Labilibaculum sp. DW002: one gene and its partner. The protein of the gene in region 2 interacts with the protein of the main gene of each other region in a pairwise test. Links are inferred from orthologs where the notes say so. Each region holds a gene or a part of one and is shown on either strand. Other genes may lie near its edges.

The links.
Region 1: the proteins of topA (region 2) and L3049_RS03420 interact in binary tests that used the Escherichia coli proteins (3 or more experiments, as listed by UniProt). The link is inferred for Labilibaculum sp. DW002 from one-to-one orthologs.

Annotation. Positions count from the first base shown.
Region 1 is NZ_JAKJSC010000001.1:892,757-900,235, reverse strand. Bases 3,218-6,100 are described here. They hold L3049_RS03420 (IMPACT family protein), read right to left. Parts: upstream 5,024-6,100; coding sequence 4,412-5,023; downstream 3,218-4,411. Other genes in these bases: dnaA (chromosomal replication initiator protein DnaA), read right to left, coding at 6,021-6,100; L3049_RS03415 (hypothetical protein), read right to left, coding at 5,047-5,907; pyrB (aspartate carbamoyltransferase), read right to left, coding at 3,218-4,027. Also shown: L3049_RS03440 (dihydrolipoyl dehydrogenase family protein), read right to left, coding at 1-1,373; L3049_RS03435 (hypothetical protein), read right to left, coding at 1,834-2,493; pyrI (aspartate carbamoyltransferase regulatory subunit), read right to left, coding at 2,630-3,088; more of pyrB, read right to left, coding at 3,122-3,217; more of dnaA, read right to left, coding at 6,101-7,451.
Region 2 is NZ_JAKJSC010000003.1:80,702-88,342, reverse strand. Bases 2,161-5,205 are described here. They hold topA (type I DNA topoisomerase), read left to right. Parts: upstream 2,161-2,490; coding sequence 2,491-4,920; downstream 4,921-5,205. Other genes in these bases: L3049_RS14730 (transglycosylase domain-containing protein), read right to left, coding at 2,161-2,282. Outside these bases: L3049_RS14735 (transglycosylase domain-containing protein), read right to left, coding at 1-1,153; more of L3049_RS14730, read right to left, coding at 1,131-2,160; L3049_RS14720 (PorP/SprF family type IX secretion system membrane protein), read left to right, coding at 5,297-6,229; porK (T9SS ring complex lipoprotein PorK/GldK), read left to right, coding at 6,275-7,609. UniProt on the Escherichia coli protein: Releases the supercoiling and torsional tension of DNA, which is introduced during the DNA replication and transcription, by transiently cleaving and rejoining one strand of the DNA duplex.

The DNA of each region.
Region 1 (7,479 bases), on a different replicon or contig from region 2:
GGGTGAGGATGTACATTCTTTCGAATATCCTTGAGAGTCCCTTTTTGACTAATTTGGTAAGCAATTGATGTGATGAGTGTTGAAGCTTGAGGTCCGGCAGCTCGCATACCCAATATGCGGTTTTCACCATCATCGCTAACTATTATCTTAACAAATCCATCGCTGGCTCTCATGGCAATAGCTCTGTTGATAAGAGAATTAGAGTAAGTAGCTACTTTGTACGGGATATTTTGGCTTTTACATGCTTTTTCGTTTAAGCCAACTGCAGCAACTGCTGGCTTAAAGAACATGAGAGTTGACATATTGGAGTAATCCAGAGGGAATTCTAAATTGCCATATAGGGCTTCAACAATAAAACGACCTTGCAACTCACCAACAGAGTAGAGTTGAGCATGTCCCGATACATCACCCGCGGCAAAAATATTACAGGATTTAAAATTGTCAATTGCACAAGCTTCATTGATATCCAAATAGCCTCTTTCTGTAGTTTTGATATTAACGTTTTCCAGGCCTAAATTATCAAGGTTTGGAATACGACCTACTGCTACAACGGCAACATCCACTTCAATTACTTTTGAATGCCCATCCTGATAATCGAGAACAACCTCTAAGCAATCAGATCGTTTTCTAATGGTTCTAAGATTTGCTGTGTGATGAATAATAACGCCATTTTTTTCAAGTCCCTTTGATACAAAATCGCTCACATCATCATCCTCGTAAGGGATTACTTTGTGTTGGCGATCAAGCAAATGAACTTCTGTTTGATTGTAATTGGAAAAAATAGTGGCATATTCACAACCAATAATACCCGAGCCGATAATGATCATTCGTTCAGGGAATTCTTTTAGATTCATAATTCCATCTGAATCGATAATACGCTCATTATCAACCTCTACATCTGGCATCGGGCGAGGTCTTGATCCTGTAGCAATAATAAAATTATCTCCTTTAACCTGTTCTATTTTATCATGAGAAATAATCTCTACCGTATTCGAATCAAGAAATTTTCCCCAACCATATTTTAGCGTAATATTACCAGAGTTTTCTGACGCTTTCGAGTAGGTTTCGATCTGCGAAAGCATTTGCAATTGCTTTTGTTTCGCAGCTTGTATAACCGTCTTTTGTACCTTGTCGTATTCTACATTCAATCCAGATGCGCGATATCCTCTGGTCACCGATGAGGCAATTGAGAAATCTCTCGATAGTTCCCACATTGCTTTAGAAGTAAGCGCACCGTTCATGATCCCAGCACCTCCCAAATGATTCGCTTCAATAATACAAACCGATTTTTTAAAATCTATGGCGCGCATTGCTGCCGAGAAACCTGCTGGTCCACTCCCCAAAACAACAAGGTCGTATTTTTCTATACTCATAAAATAATTTCGTTTATTGTTTTATTCGGCTGGTTTTATCCTGTATTTAACATTCGAAATACAGTATATTGGCGGGCAGAATTACAGCCATTTCGTGCTTTTTGCCAATTCAAGCATTAAGATATAAATAAAAGAGCAAATCGATAAGCTTTTATATGTTTTACGGATAAAAAAGTCTTTTTTTTATTTGGCTGTGTCCCCGCGGGTCGGGCTTTTCGTTAAATCTTTTCCATCGTACCTCGAAAAAGGATATCACTACAATCCCTCACAGAATGATTCACTGGTATTTTTCCGAAATTATGATCTGTAGTTACGAATTGATCGTGATTCGGGATAATCTGTCGCAATAGAATGCCGTAAAGCTTTCAATTGGCTTAATTGTTTTGCTTACTTCAATCATTAATGGAGAAAAGTAAAAGCCCATGATGCTAGAACACAGGCAAATAAGAATTACTGCCATTTAGTATAGCAACTTACCATCTTTTAATTTCTGCAAAGTATGCTTATACAATATCTTATGCAGGAGAGAACCTTCATTTAAAGTTTCAGCAGTAATTTCATTATCGTGTTCAATATAATTGGCAGTCTCAAGTAAATACTCGTCATTTCGTAAATTCTTGTAATCTTTCTCTATGGCATGAATGTCTGCAAATTGTAGGAATGGCATACGACTTAAAACCGTTTTGCGCTGAAGGTTATAGGCGTCACGATCTTTTGCCTTTTCGTTTGCATAGTAGAATTCCTGTAAGCTATCAACAAAGGAGTCATCAAAGCTTTTCAAAAGAATAATTCGATCTTTTCTTAAGCGGAAAAGTTCACAAGTATCATAGTCAGGAGCTAGGCTCTCTTCTTTTTCAATTCCTTTTGTAATATAAACATAGGAGAGATGGGCTAAACCAATGTTTTGTTCTTCATCATCAATTAAATCCATATGGAGCATCATGATAATTACTTTTCCCAATTGAGAAATAAAAGCATCTTCCCAAAGTAGGAAAGGTTCGTTCTTTATGCTAGTATAAAGAATACGTAAATCTTCTTTACAGGCTCTAAGTTTCCCATTTTGTCCATTTTCAATAGCTTGTGTTATGCGATTACGAACTTGCTCGGTCGAAGAATTCATATGCTTGTATTTTATTCAATTTGTAAAGAGCGACAAAGGTAATAATTATCCTTTGATCTGTATTCTTTGCTACAAATTGGTTCAAAAAAAAGAAGCCAAATAGGCTTCTTTTCATTCATTTAATATACAGTATCAATTAAATAATCTCAATGTGCTTGTGATCTGTGATTTTCTCACAGTAGTGGCATTTTAAGGTAATAGGAGAATCTTCGATTACTTTAAAGCGTGTAGTAACCGCCTCTACATTAGTAATGCACTTTGGATTCATACATTTAGCAATACCAATTACTTTTTTAGGTGTTTCAACAATTTTTTTCTCTGAAACCTTATAGTCGCGAATGATGTTTAATTTTGCATGAGGAGCAATCAAAGAAATTTTATTGATTTCTTCATCTTCGAAAAATTTATCAGAAATCTTAATAATTGCTTTCTTTCCTAATAATTTACTCTCTAAGTTGTTTCCAAATGTTACTGAATTGCCACAATTGTCTAAACCTAAAATCGTGATTACTTGAAATAGATATTCTGCTGGAATATGATCGATAACGGTTCCATTTTCAATGGCACTTACCTGTAATTCTTTCTTTGCGTTCATATGTTGATCTGCTTTTTTGACGTGAATATAAGTTTATAAATCTAGTGCTTTGGCAATAATAGCCTGTCTTGCAAAAACACCATTTAAAGCTTGTTCAAAATAGTAGGCTTTGGGGTTTGCATCCACATCTACAGCAATTTCGTTGACTCTTGGTAGCGGGTGAAGAATACGTAGATTATCTCTGGTGTCTTTTAGCATATCATTTTTAAGAATATATACATTTTTAACTTTTTCATATTCCAGAGGATCAGCAAAACGCTCACGCTGAACACGTGTCATATAAAGAATGTCAGCATCATTAATGATCGAGTTGAATTCGGTATGTTCTTGGTATTTAATATTGTTTTTATCCATGAAGATTTTGTACGCTCTTGGAATCTCTAATTCCTTGGGTGCAATAAAATGGAAGGTTGGGTTAAAGTGCGAAAGAGCCATTAGTAATGAATGAACTGTTCTGCCATACTTCAAATCACCTACCATGAAAATGTTCAGATTTTCAAGCGTACCTTGCGTCTTTTGAATAGAGTAAAGATCGAGCATGGTTTGAGTAGGGTGCTGGTTGGCACCATCACCAGCATTAATTACAGGAACGTCTGATACTTCAGAGGCGTAGCGAGCCGAACCTTCAATTGGATGACGCATAACGATTAGATCCGAATAGTTACTAACCATTTTAATCGTATCATTTAATGTTTCTCCTTTGGTGGTACTTGATGACGAGGCATCGGTAAAACCAACAATTTTACCCCCCATACGACTTATAGCTGTTTCAAAACTGAGGCGAGTTCTTGTTGATGGCTCAAAAAATAAAGATGAAACAACTTTGCCTTCAAGCATGTTGGAGTTGGGATTCTTTTCAAATTCTGCTGCTTTGGCAAGCACTTCCAAAATTTCTTCTTTGGTGTAGTCGTCGATAGACACTAAGCTTTTGTTATCCATTTCTTAATTTTTAGAATTTGTATATAATGGTTGTTTTAATATCAAAAAAAAACCAACAATTGTCGATGAAATAGACAATGTTGGTTTTTTTGAAAAATATTGTTGAATTGGATTACCCAAATAACAGAAAAGGGAATTAATCCTTACATCGTGTTTACATCTAAATAAGAAATGAAAAATGTGAAAGAAGAAGTAAAGGCATTTACTTCTTTTTGCATTAATTGCGGTTCTAGATTGATTTAATACTCTCTTCATTCTAGATTACAAATATAGGTATAAATTATGCTTATATTCAAATCAAAAAAAGAATAATTATTAACAATTTAACCTGTAAAATAGAAAATACGATTGTTCGACTTATGTATAATCTTGAAAACAAACAAACTATACTGTTTTAACAAAGTCTGTTTTTACACTGTCAATTTTGTTAAATTTTTCGATGATTCGATCGACTTCACTTTGGCGAATGCTCAAGGTAATTTTGCAGGTCAAGTTAAAATCTTGCCCTAATTGTAAAGGCTGGTCATCTTTTATGATTTTCATTACATCATTCATCACCAAATAATCGAAATGAATATCGTAGATGTCGTTAACTGTTTTGTCGAGAATTTCAGCATTTGAAATTACCTCGGATGCTGCAGTTTTGTACGCATGAATAAGACCGCTAACGCCTAATTTTGTGCCTCCAAAATAGCGAATTACCACAATTAGAATGTTGGTAAGATCTTTCGATAGTATTTGTCCTAGAATTGGCTTTCCAGCAGTAGAAGAAGGTTCACCATCATCGTTGGCTCTAAAATCTTTTTTATCAGCGCCAAGCATATATGCATAACAATGATGACGAGCATCGTAATATTCTTTTTTTAGGCTTGCAATATGTGCTTTAATTTCTTCTTCGGAAGTTACAGGGTAAGCATAGGCAATAAATTTACTTCCTTTTTCTTTGTATAATCCCTCGGACGTTTCGCTTATTGTTTTGTAAGTATCGTTGCTCATTACTAGCTAAAAAGTAGTGTTGTTTAGTTTGTAAGAATAAAAATAGCAATAAATGCAAGTACAATCCCCAATAGATTCACTTTGTTTAGTTTTTCTTTGAAAATGCCTAGTCCAATTAACACCGAACAAGCTACAATTCCTATGTTGATAATGCTAAAAACAACCGAGCTATCAAATCCAGAACTGTTTAGAGATGCGATTAAAAAATAAAGGGATCCGAAATTTACCAGACCAAGAACAAGGCCACCAATTAAAACTTTTACTTGTAAGAGCTTTAATAGGCTCTCTCTTTTAATTAATAAAGTAAGTATTCCCGATATTCCCGCAATAGCAAATAATAGGGTAGAGAACTGTTCTGTACCTCCATTGCTTAGGAATTCTTGTTGTGCATATTTAACCAAAGAATCAACGGTTCCGGCTCCAAAAAATAGAAGCACCGGTAACCAAATGTACTGTCGATTTAATTTATCACTTTTCCCTTTGTAAATACTTAAGAGAACGGCACTAATTGCAATTACAATACCTAAAATCTTATTTGTAGATACAGCTTCTTGATAATATAGAATTGAAAATAATAAGGGCAATACAAAAGACATTTTGCTGGCCAAGGTGGTAACCGAGATTCCTGCTTTTTGTGTTGAGCGACCTATAATAAAGAAAACAACGATAAATAAAGCTCCAATTAATATCGAGATATTAAACCAATTTTCGTGAATTATATTTTGAACAACAAATGCTTTGTCGGATAATAAATACCCGCAAATAGCGGCGGTTATATAGTTAATGATAATTGCTAGTAAAATATCAACCTTATATTTTTCAAGGTATTTAAAGGTGATAAAGATTCCGGCTGAAGTAAGAATTGCAAATAGTAGATTAAGCATGTTTTCGAATTTGGCGCAAAGTAATCAAAAAATCCTGATCTTAAAATAAGAAAAGCAGATTCAAATTGAATCTGCTTTCTAGGGTAGTAATAATAGTAGTTAGTAGTTAAAAACTACATTTTTAATTTTTTATTTATCTCATCAATTTGAGTTTTGAATGCTCGATCCGTATCAATCAGATTGTTTACCGTTTTGCAAGCATGAAGAACAGTAGCATGATCTTTTTTACCAATTTGTGAACCAATAGTCGATAACGAAGCTTTAGTCATCGATTTTGAAAAATACATGGCAATTTGACGAGCTTGAACAATTTCACGTTTTCTTGTTTTAGCCTGAAGAAGATCAACTGGCATATTGAAATGATCGCAAACAATTTTTTGAATGTAATCAATAGAAATTTCACGCTTCGTATTTTTCACCAATTTATCGATGATTTCAACTGCTAGCTCAAGATTAAGTTCTTTTTTATTTAGAGTTGATTGAGCTAAAAGTGAAATTAAAGCACCTTCTAGTTCACGAACATTGTTGATGACGTGTGTAGCAATATATTCAATGACATCATTCTCAAGAATGATTCCATCCTTATAAGCTTTTTGTTGCAAAATACGAACTCTTGTTTCGTAATCAGGATTTTGCAAATCTGCTGATAATCCCCATTTAAAACGCGAAAGTAAACGATTCTCCATTCCTTTCAATTCAATGGGTGCTTTATCAGATGTCAAAATTAATTGCTTACCTGATTGGTGCAGATGGTTGAAAATGTGGAAAAATGTATTTTGTGTTTTTTCTTTACCAGCTAATTCTTGAATATCGTCAATAATTAAGATATCGATCATTTGATAGAAATGAAGGAAGTCATTTTTATTGTTGTTACGAATTGCTTCAGTAAACTGAGTTTGGAATTTTTGAGAGCTTACGTATAAAACTGTCTTTTCAGGATGTAATTCTTTTGCTTTTAACCCTATTGATTGAGCTAAATGTGTCTTCCCTAATCCAGAATCACCATATAATACAAGAGGATTAAATGCAGTTCCACCAGGATTCTCCGAAACGGCCCAACCTGCTGAACGAGCTAAACGATTACAGTCACCTTCAATAAAGTTAGCAAAAGTATAATCCGGGTTTAGTTGAGAATCAATTTGTAATTTTTTTATACCAGGAATTACAAATGGATTTTTGATGCTTGGTTCCTCTTGTGAAAAAGGATTCTTTACTGGACGATTTTTTGTGTTTGCCGGATTATTTCCAGGCACAACAACTGATAATGGTTTCACATCTTTCATGTGATTATTTTCCATTACCACATTATATTCCAGTTTTGCACTAGCCCCAAGTTCTTTTCTTAAAGTCTTTCTAAGAAGATCAATATATTTCTCTTCCAGATACTCATAGAAAAAATGACTAGGTACCTGTAAAGTAAGAATTTCATTCTCCAATTTCAGTGGTACAATAGGTTGAAACCATGTACTATAACTGATTGGCGAAACATTATCCTTAATTACCGATAAGCAATTTTCCCAGATTTGGAAGTGATTATTGTTCATTTCTTGTTCAGAATTTTAAAAAATATGG
Region 2 (7,641 bases):
CACCTTGGGTAAGACCAATGCTTTTATCCGCATATACCTTTTGCATGTACAAAGCCCATATTGGTAAGGCCATATTCGCTCCTTGTCCTTGCCTAATCCCTTCAAAATGAATCGAGCGATCTTCCGCTCCTGTCCATACTCCAGATACTAATTCAGGTGTAATTCCCATGAACCAACCATCAGAATGATTTTGAGTTGTACCCGTTTTGCCACCCATTGGATTATATAAATTATAGGTAAAACGTAGTCTTACACCAGTCCCTTTTTGAACTACTCCTTGCAATAAGTTAGTCATTAAATAGGCTGTTTTTTCGTCCATCACTTCTCGTTTTCTTGGAACCGATTGAGCGATCAAATTCCCTTTATGATCTTCAATTTTCGAAATAAAACGAGGTTTGATATAAACACCTTTATTAGCATAGGTTCCGTAAGCTCCAACCATTTCACGAACAGTAATTTCGGATGTTCCTAAAAATACAGATGGAACGGCTGCAATTTTACTTACAACTCCCATTTTTTTAGCCATATCAACAACAGCCTGAGGTTTAAATTGCTTCAATACCCAACCTGAGATATTATTAACAGAATTGGCAAGCCCCCATCTTAATGTGACCATTTCTCCAGATCGAGCTCTGGTTGAGTTACGTGATGTCCATGTTGTCCCATCGCCCACATCAAAGGTCTGAGCAATATTAGGAACCTTATCACATGGTGTTAAACCTTCCTGCATAGCTACAGTATATAAAAACGGTTTAATAATAGAACCAACCTGACGTTTACCAAGGCTGACCATATCGTACATGAAATGCTTATAGTTTGGTCCACCCACATAGGCTCTTACCTCACCCGTTTGTGGTACCATCGACATGAACCCGGCTCTTAGGAAACCTTTATAATAAAGCATAGAATCTCGAGGAGATAAAATTGTATCACGCTCACCTTTCCAAGTAAAGATTTTCATCTTTGCAGGCGTATTGAAAGATAAACGAATGGAGTCCATACTCATTCCATTTTTCTTTAAAACACGATACCTCTCACTACGTTTCATTGTAGTTACCAGATTATTTTCAACATCTTCATTTGATAAATCATCCGAAAAAGGAGGATTTTTATGGTTTTCTTTCTCACGATCAAACGCCTTTTGTAAATTCAAGACCTAGGTGCTCTTTTACGGCTTCTTCAGCATACTTTTGCATACGCGAGTCAATGGTTGTGTATATCTTCAGACCATCTTTATATATATTGTATGGTTCCCCGTCTGCTTTCTTATTTTTATTGCACCATCCAAAAAATGGATTATTCTTCCATTCTAATGAATCTCGTTTAAACCGCTGTACATTCCATGATGCATAATTTTTACGCTCAGGCTTTTTAGCTGTTAACGACATCCGAAGATACTCTCTAAAATAAGGAGCCATTCCCCTTTTGTGATCTACTCTTTGAAAATCAATTCCCAAAGGAAGATTTTTTAAGGAATCATACTCTATTTTAGTTAAATAATCATACTTAACCATTTGTGACAAAACCACATTTCTTCTGTTCAAAGTTAATTCTGCTCTCCTTAATGGATTAAAATACGACGGATTTTTTGCCATACCAACAAGCATAGCGGCTTCGTGAATTTTTAGAGAATCAGGTGTAGTATTAAAATAAACATTTGATGCCGATTTAATTCCTACCGCTAGATTTAAGAAATCAAACTTGTTAAAATACATTGTCATGATTTCCTCTTTGGTATAGCTACGCTCCAGCTTAACAGAAATTACCCATTCCCTGAACTTCCGGAAAACGATATCCAATTTTTGACTAAAGCTTTCTCTCGGGAAAAGCATTTTTGCTAATTGTTGTGAAATAGTACTACCTCCACCAGCATTTCGATTTCCTGTAACCAAACCTTTGGCAACACGACCCAATCCACGAACATCAATACCTGAATGATCTTTGAATCGAACATCCTCAGTTGCAATCAATGCATCAACCAAAAAAGGAGATAATTCATCATACTTTACAAATGACCTATTTTGAAAATAAAACTTTCCAAGTAAACTTCCATCTGAAGTATAAACTTCTGTAGCCAAACTACTTTTCGGATTCTCCAACTCTTCAAAAGAGGGCATAAAACCAAAAGTTCCATTCGAAACTCCAGCGAAAAATAATACAGCTCCTAAAACACCAATCACAAAAATTGCCCAGAATATAATTAACGCTTTTTTAAAGCGCTGCAATTGTGATTTCGGTTCTTGTTCTAAATTTGAGTTTAACTCAGTATTGTTTTCTAACATTATCGACCAATTAATAATTTTGTGCTGTAAAAATAGCAAATAAAATTCGAACTAATAAGCATCATATTACTCCTTATTATATAGATCAATTTCAGATAACCAAAATAAGCAATTTAAAAATTAGTATCATAAAATTTGGAACTTAGGGCGCATATGTTTTTACTTTGCACAAAATTTTAGAGCACGATTTTCCATAAATAGTGATGCGATGGTAGAGAATTTAGTTATTGTTGAGTCCCCTGCAAAGGCAAAAACAATTGAAAAGTTTTTAGGTGATAGTTTTCTTGTAAAGTCCAGTTTTGGACATATTAGAGATCTTGATAAGAAAGATTTTGGTATTGATATCAAAAACAACTTTACACCTAAATATATTGTTTCGACGGACAAAAAAAAGGTTGTAACTGAACTGAAGAAGTTGGCGAAAGAAGCAGAGACAGTATGGATCGCTTCCGATGAGGACCGCGAGGGAGAGGCTATTGCCTGGCACTTGTTTGAGGAACTTAAATTAAAGAAAGAGAAAACAAAACGTATTGTTTTTCACGAGATTACCAAAGATGCAATTCTGAATGCGGTAGAAAATCCACGTCAGATTGATGATAATTTGGTTAATGCGCAGCAGGCAAGACGAATTCTTGACAGATTGGTTGGTTTTGAAATTTCCCCGGTGTTGTGGAAAAAAGTGAAGCCATCATTGTCAGCAGGTCGTGTTCAATCTGTAGCAGTACGATTAATTGTTGAAAGAGAAAGAGAAATTATTTCTTTCGAGTCTGAGTCTTTCTTTAAAGTTATTGCTCAATTTACTATTACTGATGAAAAAGGAGTTGAAAAAACTTTAAAGGCCGAACTTCCAAAACGATTTTCGACAAAAGAAGAAACTCTTGATTTCCTTACTAGTTGTAAGAATGCAGAATATCATATTGATGATATCGTAAAGAAACCATCTTTAAGAAAACCAGCTGCACCTTTTACAACATCAACACTACAGCAGGAAGCCAGTCGTAAGTTAGGTTTCTCTGTTTCTCAAACCATGACAGTAGCTCAGCGTTTGTACGAGGCGGGAAATATTACTTATATGAGAACAGACTCGGTAAATCTATCTGAGACTGCATTGAATACGGCTAAAGAAGAAATTACACGTTTGCATGGTGCTGACTATGTGAAAATCAGAAAATACAGTACGAAGAGTAAGGGTGCGCAGGAAGCTCACGAGGCCATTCGCCCTACATATCTTAATAAGCACAAAGTAGAGGGTGAATCGAATGAGAAGCGTCTTTACGATTTGATTTGGAAACGTACGATTGCTTCACAAATGAGTGATGCAAAGCTTGAGAAAACGAATATCAAAATTAATATTTCAACCAACGAGGAAAAATTCGTTGCAACTGGTGAGATGATTAAGTTTGAAGGTTTTCTTAAAGTTTACTTAGAATCAACTGACGACGAAGAACAGAAGCAAGAGCAATCTCTTCTTCCGCAAGTTAATGTTGGTGATAAATTGGAAAGCGAGTTTGTTAAGGCGGTTCAAAACTTTACACATCGTCCACCACGATTTACTGAGGCAAGTTTAGTAAAGAAGTTGGAAGACTTGGGCATTGGACGTCCATCAACATACGCACCAACTATTACAACGGTTCAAAATCGAGGTTATGTGGTTAAAGAATCGCGTGATGGTGTTCAACGTCAGTACGAAGTTCTTAATTTGATTGATGATGCTATCGAAGAAGAGACTTTAATACAAAATACAGGAGCTGAAAACAAAAAACTATTTCCATCGGACATTGGAATGGTTGTTACAGATTTCTTAATAAAGCATTTCTCAAATATCATGAATTACAATTTTACTGCTGAAGTAGAAAAGGAATTTGATGAGATTGCAGTTGGTAAAATGGTATGGCAAGAAATGATTGGTAAATTTTACCATCCGTTCCATGCCAACGTTGAGAAAACACTCGAAGAGTCTGAAAGAGAGACAGGTGAGAGGATTTTAGGCAACGATCCTAAAACAGGAAAAGTTATTCTTGTACGTATTGGTCGTTACGGTCCAATGGCTCAGCTTGGAGAAAGTGCCGAAGGGGATGAAGAGAAACCTAAATTTGCCAGCTTAAGAACAGGACAGCATCTTGAAACTATTACGCTGGAGGAAGCAATAGATTTATTTAAGTTACCAAGAGATCTAGGTCTTTATGAAGATAAGAAAGTTGTGGTTGCGATTGGTCGATTTGGACCTTATGTCCGTCATGACGGTAAATTTGCATCCTTACACAAAGATGTTGATGATCCGATGACCATTGATTTGGAGCGTGCTATTGTGTTGGTTGAAGAGAAGCGTGAAAAGGATCGTTTGAAACATATTAAATCATTTGAAGAGGATGCTGAGCTTCAGATTCTGAATGGGCGTTGGGGACCATATATATCTTATCAAAAAGAAAATTACAGATTGGCTAAGGATATTGAAGATCCTAAGACACTCAGCTATGAAGATTGCCTAAAGATAATTAAGTCAGCACCTAAAAAGAAGACTAGTAAAGTTGCTAAAAAAGCACCTGCGAAGAAAAAAGCACCAGCTAAAAAGAAAGCAACAACAACTAAAAAGAAGACAACAACAGCCAAAAAGAAAACAAGCACGGCTAAAAAATAAAAAAACTTAAAAAAAAATTAAGGGCTATCTATAAATGTAGATAGCCCTTTTTTATTACCATTCTTTTACTCCCTATCATCATATAATTACAAATTATTGTTTACTTTACAAGAAAAATTTCAAAAATCCTTAACAAAACAATAAAACCATCGTAAATAAGAATTACGTTAAAATAACTGATCACACTGTTTTTCTAAGAAGTCTGATCTTGTGTTATTTAATTTAATGTTAGACAGATAGAAATTAAGTTTTGCATGGAAACATAAAAAATAATGACTAATGGGGCTGAACCTCTGATAAAACTTGTAAGGAACATTTATTTTTATTTACTTTACTCCTCATAGTTTTTGGCATTAACTGAACCATAATATTTTACATGAAAAAATTTATTTTCTTCATATTATTGGCTTGCTCATCTTTACTAGCTAAAGCTCAGCAAGATCCACAGTTTAGTCAAAACATGTTCAACATTCTTTCTGTAAACCCTGCTTTTGCAGGATCTGAGGAAGATATTCTGGTGTCAGCAATTAATCGTCAACAATGGGTTGGATTCGATAATGCACCAGTTAGTACCGTTGTTAATGTAAGCACTCCTATATCATTTATGGGTGCTGATCATGGGATCGGTTTAACCATATTAAGTGACAAGTTAGGCTTTGAAAAGAATACTGCAATGCGTTTTAGTTATGCATATCAGAAAAAAATAAGTACAGGTTCTTTAAATATTGGAGTAAGTGTCGGGTTTCAGAACAATTCACTTAAAGGTGAATGGTTTGTGCCAACAGGAGACGGTTTTGTTAGTGCTGAAGATGATTTGGGAGCTGGAAATATTGATGACAGCAAACTTGTTTTTGATTTAGGATTGGGATTTTATTATCATACCAATAACTTTTATGTCGGAACATCCGTAAGTCATTTAAACAAACCAAATATTGGTTATAACGAAACTGTCGAAACTTATCTTGCACGTCATTATTATGGAATGGCAGGATATCGATACGAACTAAACGAATCGTGGGAAATTTTACCCTCGATATTTTATAAAACCGACGCTGTTGTATCTCAGTTTGATTTAAATACTAACATCAGATACAATAAAAGGATTTGGGGAGGCGTTTCATATAGGGTTGATGATGCCATTGTTGGAATGTTAGGAGTATTATTCAATAATGGAATTCAAATTGGATATGCTTATGATATTTCCACATCGAAGATTGCGAAGGGATCGCACGAGTTTTTATTGGCTTACCGATTTAATACTAAATTGGAACGTCGAAATCAAAAATATAAGAGTATTCGATTTTTGTAATAACATTTGAAAATCTATGCAAGTTGCATAATTTATAAAACCACTATGAATAAACTACTTACAACACTTTGTGTAATTGTTTTATTGTTCTTGTCCAGTTGTGGAAAAAACACTGGAAACGGAGAACTTATTGGTGCGGGTCAAAGAGGAAAATGGTTTGAACCAAAACCATATGGAATGGTATTAATTCCTCGCGGAAGCTTTACTGTCGGACCTAATGATCAGGATGTAGCATGGGCACTTAATGCTACTGCCAAGACCGTATCTGTTGAGTCTTTTTGGATGGACGAAACGGAAATTACGAATAATGAATACCGTCAGTTTGTAAATTGGGTTAGAGATTCAATTGCTCGCGAACTTTTAGGTCAACAATTTGAAGAATTTCTAATTGCAGAAGATGAAAATGGTAATCCTATCGACCCTCCTTTTATCAATTGGGATGAAAGATTAGAATGGGATAACGAAGAATACACTGAAATTCTAGAAGAGATGTATTTACCAGCTCATGAAAGATTTTTCAGAAATAAAGAAATTGATTCGCGTAAGTTAAAGTACCAATACGAATGGGTGGATTTGCAACAAGCTGCAAAAAAATCGAATCGTTACAATAGCGAAACAGGTGAATACGAAGGTTTGGTAGATGATTACCAAGGTGGACGTCAGAGTATAGAAGACAGATCCTCTTTCATCATTAAAGAAACATTGAATATTTATCCTGACACTTTAGCTTGGATTCACGATTTCACATATTCTTATAATGAGCCATTGGCTGAACAATATTTCTGGCACCCATCTTTCGATGAATATCCTGTTGTGGGCGTAAGTTGGAAGCAAGCTCGTGCTTTCTGTCGTTGGAGAACGGAATTTCACAATTCTGCTCTTCGAAGAAATGGAAAACCTGATGTTCCTGAATATCGTTTGCCAACAGAGACAGAGTGGGAATATGCAGCTCGTGGAGGTATTTCTTTGAACTTATACCCTTGGGGAGGAGATTATACTCGTAACGAGAAAGGGTGTTTCTTAGCTAATTTCAAACCATTACGAGGAAACTATGTAGACGATGGAGGTTTGGTTACTTTACCGGTTGGTACCTATGAACCTAATGGGTATGGACTTTACGATATGGCAGGTAATGTAGCGGAGTGGACTTCTGCGGTATATGCAGAATCTGCTTATAGCTTCACTCATGATATGAATCCAAATTATCAGTACAATGCTTTGCCAAGTGACCCTCCAGCTTTAAAAAGAAAAGTTGTTAGAGGTGGATCTTGGAAAGACATAGGATATTATTTACAATGTGCAACCAGAACATATGAATATCAGGACACTGCTAAATCTTATATTGGTTTCCGTTGTGTTAGAACTCATTTAGGTAAATAACATTTTACCAGTATACTATTTATTTTAGACCT